3 regions of the Kitasatospora sp. NPDC001547 genome follow, and region 2 is predicted to be linked to each of the others. Evidence: riboswitches for the same ligand, from Rfam matches in the RefSeq annotation. Region 2 holds a riboswitch; each other region holds the start of a gene.
The links. Region 2 has a riboswitch for cyclic di-AMP ahead of ACFY0X_RS32905 (peptidoglycan DD-metalloendopeptidase family protein). Riboswitches for the same ligand answer to the same signal wherever they lie in the genome.

Region 1 (4,204 bases), on a different contig from region 2:
GGCGGCGCGATGGGCCGCGAGCCGAGCCAGTCCGGCGAGATCCGCAAGGTCCGGATCGACGGCGCGTCCAGCCGGCTGTCCACCGAGGGCTACGTCTACCTGCCCCCGCAGTACTTCCAGCCGGAGTACGCCCAGAAGCAGTTCCCGGCCGTGATCGTCAGCACCGGATTCCCAGGAATCGCGGAGAACCTGATCACCCGCTTCAACTACCCGGGCGCCGCGCTCAAGCTGCTGCAGGAAGGCCGGATGCAGCCGACCGTCATGGTCCTGGTGCGTCCCTCGCCCGCGCTGCCGCAGGACACCGAGTGCGAGGACGTCCCGAACGGCCCGCAGTCCGACACCTACTTCACCAAGGACGTGCCCTCGGCGATCCAGGCCAGCTACCGGGTCTCCACCGACCCGCAGGCCTGGGCCTTCATGGGCAACTCGACCGGCGGCTACTGCGCGCTCAAGCTCGCCATGCGCCACCCGGACGTCTTCCCGACCGCCGTCGCGCTCTCCGCCTACTACGACGCCGCCGACGACCCGACCACGGGCGACCTCTTCGGCGGCAGCAAGCAGCGCCGCGACGAGGCCAACCTGATGTGGCGGCTGAAGAACCTGCCGCAGCCGAAGGTGTCCGTGCTGCTGGCCGGAACCAAGAAGGGCGACGGCGGCTACCGGCAGGAGACCGAGGCCTTCGTCGACGCGGTGCGGAGCCCGATGAAGGTCTCGTACAGCATGCTGGAGAACGGCGGCCACAACTTCGAGACCTGGAGCGCCCTGCTGCCGTCCTCGCTGGAGTGGCTGTCCCAGCACCTCAAGGTGCCGAACCAGACCGTCTGAACCTGACCGACCGCGAGCCCGAACGAGCGGCCCCGAAGGACCAGACCCTCGACGACCGGACCGCAACGACCGAACCCCCGGAGCCACGGCCCGGGGGTTCGGTCGTTGCGGTCCGCTTCTGGGCCGGTCGGGTCGTTCAGGAGCCTTATGGCCCCCGCCCGGCGGTCCCGCCGCTCAGGCCAGCCGCTCCAGCGTCCCGGTGTGCAGCTCGCCGACCCGGCCGCCCTCGCCCTCGAAGGTCCAGAAGGCCCGCACCGTCAGCTTGCCGAGGTCCATCACATGGCTGACGGTGATCCCGCTCTGCTCGGTCCAGCTGACGAAGTAGATCTCCGGCGCGACCTCGGCGACGTGCAGCCGCACGTCCTCCCACTGGCCCGCGGACTCGCCGAGGCCCTCCCAGCGCAGCCGAGTGCCGTCGGCCGAGTAGGTGTTGCGGAAGGCCGCGCCGTTGTCGGCCTGGAAGAGGTAGGTGCGGCCGGCGAAGGCGGGCAGGGGCGCGGTCATGGTGGGGCGGGTCCTCGTCTCGGTCAGGTCGTGGCTGTCGGGTCGTGGCGAGCACCCGGTCGGGCTCGCCGCTCTTGTGCACGGCGGATGATGTCCGACTCCCAATTTATCCGACCGGGCCCAGTCGGTCAGGTACTCGCCACGGTACGGTCCGCCGCCAGGTCGCCGGCAGGCCACCAGCGCTGCCGGCAGGCCGCTCACCGGCCTGAACCGCCTGGATCGTGCCCTGTCCCCGCCGGCCGGAACCTCCGCCCGGCCCAGCCGCAGCCCACTGCTCCCGGAGAACGATCAACTGGACTGCCAACCGGCGTCGTTGATCGACACCACTGTGAGCTGCGCGACAACGGGGCGGGCCGGGTTGTCCGTTCACGGACGACCCGCCTAGCCTGCAACGGTCGTCCGCCCTCGCGGACCCCGCCGCCGGGACGCCGAGTCCCGTCCACCCGTCGGCGGGTCACCGAGCACCACAGCGGACGGGAGCGGGGGAACCAAGGTCAGCGCCCGGCCCGTACGCCCCCGCGTGCGGCCGCGGCTAGGGGTGAAGCCGTCCCACCGGCGGCCGGGCAACCTCAGCCCGAATCCGACAGCTCACCTCGCAGGCGTCGCAGAGGTCACCCCATGCCCCAGCCTGCCAGCTCCACGCACCGGCCCGCGCTCGCTCTCGCGCCCGCCCGCCGCCGCGGCCCGCGCCACGCCCGTCCGTCCCACCGCGGCCGCAACGCCGCGCTCGCCGCCACCGGGGCGTTCGCCATCAGCGGCGCCGGCCTGCTCGGCCTGCCGTCCGTCAACGGTGCCCAGGCCGCCACCGCGCCGACCGTCACCCAGGACCGGCTCGCCCCCGCCACCATGGTCGCGGGCAAGGCCACCACCGCCTCGCTGGGCCTGCACTCCTCGGCCTGCTTCACCGCGAAGACCGTCGGCGTGGGTGTGCGCGACGCGCGCGGCACCAACCTCGACTTCCCCGGCAACGCCTCCAACGTGCAGATCTGCCCGAGCGGGGTCGGCTTCACCAGCGGTGCGCGCACCCTGCCCGCCGGGACGTACACCCAGTTCGGCTTCTGGCAGGACCTCGGCGGCGGCTGGCACAACCTGCCCTCGCAGCAGCTGGTGGTCTCCGCCACCGGGACGTCCACCCCGACCCCGACCCCGACCCCGACGGCCACGCCGACCCCGACGGCCTCGACGACCCCCACGGCCACGCCGACCCCGACCCGGACGGCCACGCCGACCGCCACCCCCACGGCCTCGACGACTCCCACGGCCACGCCGACCCCGACGCCGAGCACCACCCCCAGCACCACCCCGAGCCCGAGTACCCCGGCACCGTCCTCCCCGGTCGTCGGCAAGTCGCTGACCTGGTCGGACGAGTTCAACGGCGCGATCAGCTGGGGCCAGCGCTGGGTCGGTGACAAGAGCACCGCGTACCGCTACGGCAACCACAACCCGGGCGACAACAAGCTCGACTGGCTGAACAGGAACAACGTCGGCGTCGCCAACGGGGTCGCCACCTTCACCGCCACGTCCGGCGGTCCGGTGCTGGAGAACGGCAAGCAGTCCTGGAACACCGGCTTCCTGACCACCGAGGGCTCCAGTGAGGGCTTCCAGGTCAAGACCGGCGACTACGCCGAGACCCGGGTCAAGCTGCCCGCCGGCAGCGGCGCCTGGCCGGCCCTGTGGACGTGGAAGAACGGCAACGGGGAGATCGACTCCTTCGAGTACCACCCCGACAACCCGAACCTGCTGGAGCTGACCAACCACGTCAACCCGGGCCACGGGAAGTACTACACCGACGCGAGCGCGATCGCGAAGGACCAGTGGGTGACCATCGGCACCTACTACGGCGCCGACTCGGTGGACTGGTACGTCAACGGCGTCAAGGTCTTCTCGGACGGCAAGGGCGTCGGCGCCGGCTGGTCGGCGTACCTGATCCTCAACCTCTCGGTGTGCGCGGGGCAGTACCACCCCGCGCCGCAGGGGACCGCCCCGATCACCTTCGCCGCCGACTACGTCCGCGTCTACCGGTAGGACGGGCGCGGCACGGGCGGGCGCCGCGCGGCGTCCGGGCCCGGCGGACCGCCCCGCCGGCCGGAGGATCCCGCAGACAGGAGGATCCCGCCGGTAGGACCGCTCCTACCGGCGGGACCAAGTGGCTCAGGAACGGGCGATCCTCTCGACCACCGTGATGTCGAACGGCTGCCGGTTGTTGGACTCGTTCCGGTCGTCCGCACTGCGCACCGTGACCGCTCCGCCGCCCAACCTGCCCGCCGGCAGCCGCGGGTCGAGCCGGACCGGGATGAGGGCGGTCGCGCTGCGCGCCTCTCGCAGACCCGGGCCGAACACGCACCGCACGATGCGGCCGTGGGCCGTCACCTGGCAGTCGGACGGGAAGTACGGGCCCTCCGTGGTGACGCCCTCCGGCAGGGCGACCACGACCGTGAACGGGGACGCGGTGGTGTCCGGGCCCCCGTTGCCGACGAAGGCGTGGATGGTGGTGGTGCCGCCGGGGGTGGCCGGGTCCGGGTCGAGCCTGACCACCTCCAGGTCGGAGTCGGAGGTCCGGGCGGCGGCCGGCGCGGGCAGCGTGGAGGCCCCGGACGTCCCGGATCCGGACCCGGCGCCTGCCCCGGGCTCCACCGGCGCGGGCAGGGTGGACGCCTGGGGCGTCGACGGTGCGGGCAGGGTGGAGGCCTCGGGTGTCGACGGTGCGGGCAGGGTGGAGGCCTCGGGTGTCGACGGTGCGGGCAGGGTGGTCGCCGGGGGTGCGCCCGCCGTGACCTCCAGCGCGGGCCGGGGCTCGGGCCGCCGCAGCGCCCAGGACGGGTCGCCGGCCAGCACCATCACCGCGCACCCCGCCGCCACGGCCGCGACCAGCCCG
Region 2 (4,204 bases):
CAGGATCGCCATCGTCCCGAGCAGCGCCAGCAGGGTGTACAGGTGCGCGTACGGGTCCATCCCGGCCGCCAGGAACCCCGCCACCAGCCCCACCGCGATCACCGACTGCACCACCGAGGCGACGTGCGGAGAGCCGTGCCGCGGATGGGTGCGGCCGAGCGCCGGGTGCAGCAGGCCCTCCCGCCCGATCGCGTACAGGTACCGGGCCGCGCACTGGTGGAAGGCCATCGCGCAGGCGAACGAGCCGGTGACGACCAACCATTGGAACACCTTCACCGCCCAGGCCCCCAGGTGCACGCCGAGCGGGTCGAAGAACAGGCTGTTGCCGTCCTTGCCCGGCACCCCGCCGCTCGCCACCGCGACCGCCTGCTCGACCCCGTTGCCGGACACGATCATCCAGGACACGAAGACGTAGAGCAGTCCGACCCCGATCACCGACACCAGCGTCGCCCGCGGCACCACCCGCTTCGGATCGCGGGACTCCTCGCCGTACATCGCGGTGGACTCGAACCCCACCCAGGACCAGAACGCGAAGAACAGGCCGAGCCCGGCCGCCGCCGCGCCCGAACTCCCCACTCCCTTCAGCGCGTTCAGCGGGTTCACGGCCCCGAGCACGATCCCGTCCGGGCCACCGCCGGAGAACAGCACCGCGAACGAGACCGCCCCCAGCACCCCGATCTCCAGCACCAGCGCGACCCCGAGCACCCTGGCCGTCAGATGGAGGTCGAACCAGGCCGTCACCCCGATCGCCGCCGCCCCGAACAGCGCGTACCAGCCCCAGCCCAGCTCCACCCCCAGCTGCGAACGGACCAGCCCGCGCAGCGAGTACGCGAAGAAGCCGAGCGCCGAGGCCTCGGTGACGACGTACGCGAGCACCGCGAGCAGCCCCGAGGCCATCCCGACCACCCGGCCCAGCCCGTGCGAGACGTAGCCGTAGAACGCGCCGGCCGCGGTGATGTGCCGGGCCATCGCCACGTACCCGACCGAGAACACCGTCAGCACCACGGTCGCCACGACGTACGCGGCGGGCGCGCCGACTCCGTTGCCCTGTCCGACGATGATCGGCAGGTTGCCGGTCATCGCGGTGATCGGGGCGGCGGTCGCGAGTGCCATGAACACCACGCCGACCAGGCCGACCGAGTCCGCCTTCAGCCGGTCGACCCGGCCCGCCCCGGGCCGCTCCCGCCCGACCGCCTCCCCCGCCACGTCCCCGCTCCGGACCGCCATCCGGCTTCCTCGCCTCCCGGACCCGCCCGACCGACCGGACCGGCCGGGCGCTGACCGTCCGCCAGCATGGCGCGCGGAGGGCGTCCGCGTGACGACGACCAGCGGGCGGCACAGCGGAGTTGACGCCGCGTTCGACCGCTCGAACGGCACGGCGGGGCCGGACGGCCCGGAAAACGGCCCCGAGCCCGGAGGCGGACCCGGCCTCGGAGGCGGGCCCGGCCCGGAAGCGGACCCGGCCGCGGAAAGCGGGCCCACCCCCGGAAGACAGGCCCGGCCCCGGAAACGACAGCGGCCGGCCCGGCCGCACGAGGAGGTCCCCTCGTGCGGCCGGGCCGGCCTGGGCGTGTCCCGCGCCCATGTCCACTGTGCGGCGATCACCCGGTCGAGCGGTCACCCGACATGACCATCCCGGAGGATCGATTCGCCCCGCAGCAGCGGTGGTTCCTGAAACCCTGGAGGCTCAGCGGCCCCTGGTCAGAGCGCGACGCCGTGCGCGCGCAGGTAGGTGACCGGGTTGATGTCCGAGCCGTACTCCGAGCCGTTGCGGATCTCGAAGTGCAGGTGCGGGCCGGTCACGTTGCCGGTGGCGCCGGAGAGGCCGATCTGCTGGCCGACGGTGACGGTCTGACCGATCTTCACACCGATCGAGGAGAGGTGCGCGTACTCGGCGTAGTGGCCGTCGGCGAGCTTGATCTCGACCTCGTTGCCGTAGGCACCGCCGTTGCCGGCCTTGACCACGACACCGTTGGCGACGGCGCGCAGCGGGGTGCCGGTGGCGGCGACGAAGTCCTGGCCGGTGTGGTGCCCGGAGGCCCACATCGAGCCGGCCACGCCGTAGGCGGTGCCCAGCTTCGGGTTGGCCAGCGGGGCGACGTAGCCGGAGGTGGCGGCGGCGACCGGAGTGGCGGTCACGGTCGCGGCCGGAGCGGCGACCTGCACCTGGGTCTGGAGCTGCGCGGACGGCTTGGCCGCCTCGGTCTTCACCTGGACCTGGGCCTGCGGCTTGGCGGCCTGGGTCGCCGGAGCGGCCGGCTTGGCCGGGGCGGCGGGCTTCGCCGGAGCGGCGTCGGCGGACGGCGCGGCGGCGTGACCCGGCAGCGCGAGCTGCTGGCCCGGGAAGATCAGGTTCGGGTTGGCGCCGACGACCGAGCGGTTCTGCTCGTACAGGGCGTGCCAGCCGCCGTCGACGTTCTTGGCGTCGGCGATCTTGGACAGGGTGTCGCCGCTGACGACGCGGTAGCTCTCCTGTGCGGCCGGGGCAGCGGCCCGGGCGGCGGGGGCGGCGGCCTGCGCGGCCGGCTTGGCCTCGGTGGAGGCGGCGGCCGGGGCGGCCGGAGCGGTGTGCGCCTGGGCGCTCACCGCGGTGACGAGCGGGAGGACGAACGACACGCCGGTGACGGCGGTGGCGATGCCGATGCGGGCGGCGCGGGGCAGGGCGATACGACGAGCCTGAGCAGGCATGGAATTTTCCTCTCCGACGCCTGCGAGGTGAGCTGTCGGGTTCGGGCTGGAGTTGCCCGGCCGCATGCGCGGCTTCACCCCTAGCCGGTCCTGGACGCCCGCGCCCTGAGGCGCGAACTCCGGTCCGGCGACTTACCTGTGGGTCCCCCGCTCCTGCCGTACAGAGTTCGTTTCGAACCACCGGGCGGCGGCAGGACTCGGCGTTCCACCCGGTGGATCCGTCCGGACTGGCCGGGCGGTCGCTGAACTAAAACCCATCCGTTCGGGTGAAGCAATGTCGATCTCTTGAAACCGCAACGATCCCCCCTGCCCCGGTGACCCTCCGCAGGCCCGGCCGTACGGTGCGTACACAATCCATTTACCCCCTGCCACTGATCCACGACCCTGCGCCGAGATCGGCGACACTGCGCACCCGCCCGCTCACCCACCGCCCAAACCCAACACACCCACCGGTGACCCTTGTCACGTGCGCCTCAGCAGCGCAGGATTCGCCCGTGGCCACCTCCGAGGCCGGCACCCTGCGCCTGGGCACCGCGCAGGGACGCTGGGTACTACTGGCGACGGTGCTCGGCTCCAGCATGGCGATGCTCGACGGCACCGTGGTGAACGTCGCCCTGCCCCGCATCGGCGCCGACCTCGGCGCCTCCCTGGCGTCCCTGCAGTGGACGCTGAACGCCTATCTGCTCACCCTGGCGGGCCTGATCCTGCTCGGCGGCGCGCTCGGCGACCGGTACGGGCGGCGCAAGGTCTTCCTGATCGGCGTGGTCTGGTTCGCCATCGCCTCCGCGGCCTGCGCCGCCGCGCCGAACATCCACGTGCTGATCGCCGCCCGCGCCGTCCAGGGCATCGGCGGCGCGCTGCTCACCCCCGGCTCGCTCGCCATGCTCCAGGCGGTCTTCCACCCTGACGACCGCTCGGCGGCGGTCGGCCTCTGGTCAGGCCTCGGCGGGGTGTCGGCCGCGGTCGGCCCCTTCCTCGGCGGCTGGCTGGTGGACGGCCCCGGCTGGCGCTGGATCTTCCTGCTGAACCTGCCGCTCGCCGCCGCCGTGATCGCGGTCACCACCCGCTCGGTGCCGGAGAGCCGGGACGAGGGCGCCGCCGGGCGCTTCGACGTGCTCGGCGCCGTGCTCGCCGCACTCGCCCTCGGCGCGATCACCTACGCGCTGACCGCGGCCGGCGAGGGCCTGTCCCCCACGGTCTGGACCAGCGGGGCGATCGGGCTGGTGCTCGGCGTCGTCTTCGTGGCCGTCGAGCGCCGCGCGCCCGACCCGATGCTGCCGCTCGGGTTGTTCTCCTCCCGGCTGTTCACCGCGGTGAACCTGGTCACCCTGTGCGTGTACGCGGCGTTCAGCGGCGTCTTCTTCCTGCTGGTGGTGCAGCTCCAGATCGTGTCCGGGTTCTCGCCCCTGGTCTCGGGCTTCGCCCTGGTGCCGATCACCGTCCTGATGCTGGCGCTGTCCGCCCGGGCCGGCCGCCTCGGCAAGCGGATCGGCCCGCGCGTCCCGCTGACCGTCGG
Region 3 (4,204 bases), on a different contig from region 2:
GCCGGCGGCCGTCGGGTGGTCAGCCCTCTTGGCCGGTCGGACGGTCGGCGGTGAGCCGGTGTCCGTCGGCGGCCTCGCCGGTGCGGGTCTCGGTACGGCGGCCGCGGGCCAGGTAGTCGCGCAGGATCAGCTCGACGGCGTCCTGTGGGTTCTTGGTGCCGGAGAGCATCATCGCGTCGATCGCGAGGTTCGCGTCGAGGGTGACGGTGACCTGGGCCATGTGACTCCTCCTCGGGTGCAGAGCAGCAGCATGCCCGCTGCGAGGAGGTGTCCACCACGGAATACGGCGGATCTGCGGAACGGGAGCAGGGCGGCCGGCCCGTCCGGGAACGCCGGAACCCCCGGGGAGAGCGACCAGACTCTCCCCGGGGGTGGCGGGTGGTCAGCGTTCGACTGACAGCTGACAGATGATGAAATCTGTTATCTGTTATCTGTTATCTGTCAGCTGAAATCTGTCAGCCGTCGTCCGTCGGCTGTCGGCCGTTCGCCGTCCTCAGACCCGGCCGGCGAAGTCCGGGGCCCAGTTGGCGATGGTCTGCTCGCGGACGCCCGAGCTGGGGTTGGCGGCCTCGACGTACTTGCCGTTGCCGACGTAGATCGCGACGTGGTAGACGCCGGAGTCCTTGCCGTTGTTGGACCAGAACAGCAGGTCGCCCGGCTGGAGGCTGTCCAGCGAGACGTGGGTGCTGGCGGCGGCCTGGTCGGCGGCGACGCGCGGGACGGAGATGCCCGCGGCGCGCAGCGCGGCCTGGGTCAGGCCGGAGCAGTCCCAGCCGCCGTTGCCGGTGCCGCCGTAGACGTACGCCTGACCGACCTTCGACTCGGCGAAGGAGACCGCGGCGGCCATGCTGCCGGTGGCGGCCGGAGCCGGAGCCGGCGTCTGGGCCTGGGGCTGCGGAGCGGGCTTGGCGGCCGGCTTGGCGGCCGGGGCCTGGGACTGCGCGGTCGGCTGGGCGTTCACGGCGCCGCCGTTCGCGGACTGGCCGGACTTCTGCGAGCGGTCGAACCAGGTGAAGTCCGCGCCGGACTTGTCGGCGGACGAGCCGTCGAAGGACAGGTGCTGGCCCGGGTAGATGGTGTCCGGGCCGTCGGTCAGGGTGCCGCGGTTGAGCTCGTACAGCCGCTCCCAGCCGCCCTGCACGTTGTGCCGGTCGGCGATCGAGGACAGCCAGTCGCCCTCGACCACGGTGTAGTCGCCGCCCTGGGCCTGCTGCTGGCGCTTCTGGGCCCAGTCGCCGCGGCTGCCGGAGGCGGCGGAGTCGCCGGCCGTCTGAGCGTCCTGAGCGGGCGCGGCGGGCTTGGCTGCCGGGGCCTGCGCGGGCTTGGCGGCGGGCTTCGCGGCCGGAGCGGCCGGAGTGGCGCTCTGGGCCGGCGCGGCGGTGGTCGAGCCGGGGGTGGAGCCCGCCGAGGTGTCGACGGCGGCCGGGGTGCCGCCCTTGGTCAGGCCGGCCTTGACGGAGCAGACCGGCCAGGCGCCGGGGCCCTGCGAGGCCAGGACCTTCTCGGCGACGGCGATCTGCTGGTCCTTGGTGGCCAGGTCGGCGCGCGCCGCGAAGGCGGTGCCGCCGAAGGCGGACCAGGTGCTGGAGGTGAACTGGAGGCCGCCGTAGAAGCCGTTGCCGGTGTTGATGCTCCAGTTGCCGCCGCTCTCGCACTGGGCGACCTTGTCCCAGGTGGCGACGGTGGCGGCGGAGGCGGTGCCCGAGGTGAGGCAGGGGACGGTGAGGCCGACGCCCGCGACGCCGAGGGCGGCGATCACGCGGCGGGTGCGGCTGGACAGGCTGGTGCCGTTGGTGGGCAGCATGAAGACGCGGTCCTCTCCCACGCCTGCGAGGTGAGCTGTCGGATTCGGGCTGGAGTTGCCCGGCCGCGCGGTGAGCGCGGCTTCACCCCTAGCCCTGGACCGTTCCGAAGAGTGGTCCGGGGCGACTTACCTGTGGTTCCCCCGCTCCTGCCGTGGTGCGTTTTCGCGCTGCCAGGACATCCGACGGCAGGACTCGGCGTTGCGGATGAACCGGGTTCGTGTGGTCACGAACGGGGAGCACGTTAATCAGACTTAAGTTCAAACCGCAAATGCCTGTGATGCACATCACGGTTTAGTGGGAACTGCCAAAATTGCGGCCGAGCATGATCGTAAATGATCGTTTTCAAGCAATGCTGTTGCGGAAAGCGACAACTGGCTTCGCCTCAGAAGTGACGTGACGGGGCGTCGAATTGCGGAACAGTGTGCTCCGGAGAGTGGGGGAGCGGCCTCGATTCACGTGCCCGGGGCCGCGCTCCCTATTTCCCTTCAAATGACGCCAGAACGGACATTCCACTTCATTGCCGTCCGACTCCCCGTACGGGACGGGTCGGCCGTGGCCAGCCATGGAAGGCGCCAATCCCCATGGGCCCGACAGGGCGGGGGTCGATGCCGGCGGGCAATGCAGTGGGGCCGATGCGAAGGGCCCGGAACGCGAACCGTTCCGGGCCCTTCTGCGCGCGCGAACCGGCGCGCGGTGTCGACTACTGCCCGAGGGATCCCTCGGCGGCCGCGTGGGCGCCGCGAACGCCCTCCAGGGCCCCCTCGGCCTCGGCGGCGGCCGCGGCCTCCGCCTCGGCCCGCGCCAGGTCCTCCGCGGACGGCATGGGCAGTGCGGCCAGGTAGGTGGAGGCGATCAGCTGGCCGACCGACGGGTAGGCGCCCAGCGGCGCGGCCGACGGGCAGCCGGTCTCCTCGGCGGCGGTGGCGAGCAGCTCGGAGTCCGCCTCCGGGCCGATCACCAGCGGGGCCAGCGCCGGGCGCTGCGAGCCGGTGTCCCTGAGGTGGTTGACGGCCGCGGCCACCGAGCCGGGCACGTCGAGCGCCGCGGCGACGACCGGCACGGCCAGTCGGGCGGCGAGCAGCACACCGGTGATGCCGGCCGCGGCGGCCGCGTCCTCGCCGCCGACGGTGGTCAGCACCACGCCGTCGGCGGCGGTCGCGATGGCGAACAGCCGGGCGCGGTCGGCCCGGGCCAGTCCGGCCTCGGACAGCCGGACGTGTACGGCCTCGGCCAGCAGCGGGTGCGGGCCCAGCGGGTCGGTGACGGGGGCGCCGTACTCGGCGGCGAGCGCGTGAAGCTCGCTCAGGAAGGTGTGCGGGCCGGGCACCAGCGGCACCAGGACGGGCATCGGCAGCCCGGCCTCGGCGGCCAGGGCCAGCAGCTCGGCCACCGTGCGGTCCTCGCTGCCCGCGACCTCGGCGCCGTTCCCGGGGAGGTAGCCGACCGCGGTCTGCACGCCGTTCTGCTCGGTGCGGACGATCGAGAGCAGTTCCTCGACGACCGAGCGGGACTCGGGCCCGGCGGTCGCGGGCACGGCGAGCACCAGGGCCGGGGCGCCGGCCGGGATCTCGGGGCGCTCGGGACGACGGTGGCGCCCCCGCGCACGGGAGCCTGGAGTGCGGACGGGCAGTGGCGCGCCCGGAATGGCTGCGGTGCTCATGCCGGAGATCGTAGGACATCCGCCCGTCGGGCTTGCAGTCGGCTGCCGGACAGGATTCGCGCGGTCGCGGTGCGGACCCCGCGCGGACCGGGTGCGTCTCCGGCGCCGGTCCGGGCGCTTTGCCTACAATCCGGACATTCTTCACTCAACCCCCGCGCGGCCGCGGGTGGTTGCCACGACGCGATCCGCGGGGGCGGCCGTTGCACCTGGGGCACGTGAGATGTCTCACAGCATGGGGATGGTTTGACGGAGGGTCACGAGGGTGCGACTCCCGGCGTTCGAAGATCAACATTCAGCGGGGGGGTGCTCACGGCCGGTTATCACGAGCCCGGTGAATCATCGGCTATGTCCGTTTACGTACCGTCAGAAGAAGGCCCGTGAAGAGTTGGCGGATGCGGGTAAAAGGCCTGGTGCACCTGCAACGTCCCGTGCTGATGCACGTGCACTGCAGCTATCATCGCGTCAAGTGAGGCGTTGTGCCGGACCGGTACGGGGCCGGCCCGTTCGTTTCGACGGTGCCGGGGGCGCCGCGCTGGACGACAACTCCGGAGCTCTTCGGGAGATTTCTATGCACGACTCGCAGGACACGCACGGCTCGTACGACACCTACAACGGGATGGCCGCGGCCGATCTCCAGGGGGTGGTCTGGCAGAAGAGCCGGCACAGCAACTCCCAGGGCAACTGCGTCGAGTTCGCGGCCCTGCCGGGCGGCGACGTGGCGATGCGCAACTCGCGGTTC

Region 1: linked by a shared signal. The riboswitch ahead of ACFY0X_RS21605 (hypothetical protein) and the one ahead of ACFY0X_RS32905 (peptidoglycan DD-metalloendopeptidase family protein) in region 2 are both predicted to bind cyclic di-AMP.
Region 3: linked by a shared signal. The riboswitch ahead of ACFY0X_RS20790 (transglycosylase family protein) and the one ahead of ACFY0X_RS32905 (peptidoglycan DD-metalloendopeptidase family protein) in region 2 are both predicted to bind cyclic di-AMP.

Annotation. Positions count from the first base shown of each region.
Region 1 is NZ_JBIAVL010000011.1:213,736-217,939, reverse strand. It holds gene ACFY0X_RS21615 (alpha/beta hydrolase) at 1-825, shown strand, start outside; gene ACFY0X_RS21610 (MoaF N-terminal domain-containing protein) at 1,000-1,329, opposite strand; cyclic di-AMP (ydaO/yuaA leader) riboswitch at 1,782-1,946, shown strand; gene ACFY0X_RS21605 (hypothetical protein) at 1,948-3,354, shown strand; gene ACFY0X_RS21600 (hypothetical protein) at 3,481-4,204, opposite strand, start outside.
Region 2 is NZ_JBIAVL010000029.1:35,568-39,771, forward strand. It holds gene ACFY0X_RS32900 (APC family permease) at 1-1,227, opposite strand, end outside; gene ACFY0X_RS32905 (peptidoglycan DD-metalloendopeptidase family protein) at 1,702-2,688, opposite strand; cyclic di-AMP (ydaO/yuaA leader) riboswitch at 2,691-2,828, opposite strand; gene ACFY0X_RS32910 (MFS transporter) at 3,183-4,204, shown strand, end outside.
Region 3 is NZ_JBIAVL010000011.1:14,350-18,553, reverse strand. It holds gene ACFY0X_RS20795 (hypothetical protein) at 20-220, opposite strand; gene ACFY0X_RS20790 (transglycosylase family protein) at 494-1,825, opposite strand; cyclic di-AMP (ydaO/yuaA leader) riboswitch at 1,812-2,013, opposite strand; gene ACFY0X_RS20785 (hypothetical protein) at 2,506-3,465, opposite strand; gene ACFY0X_RS20780 (DUF397 domain-containing protein) at 4,034-4,204, shown strand, end outside.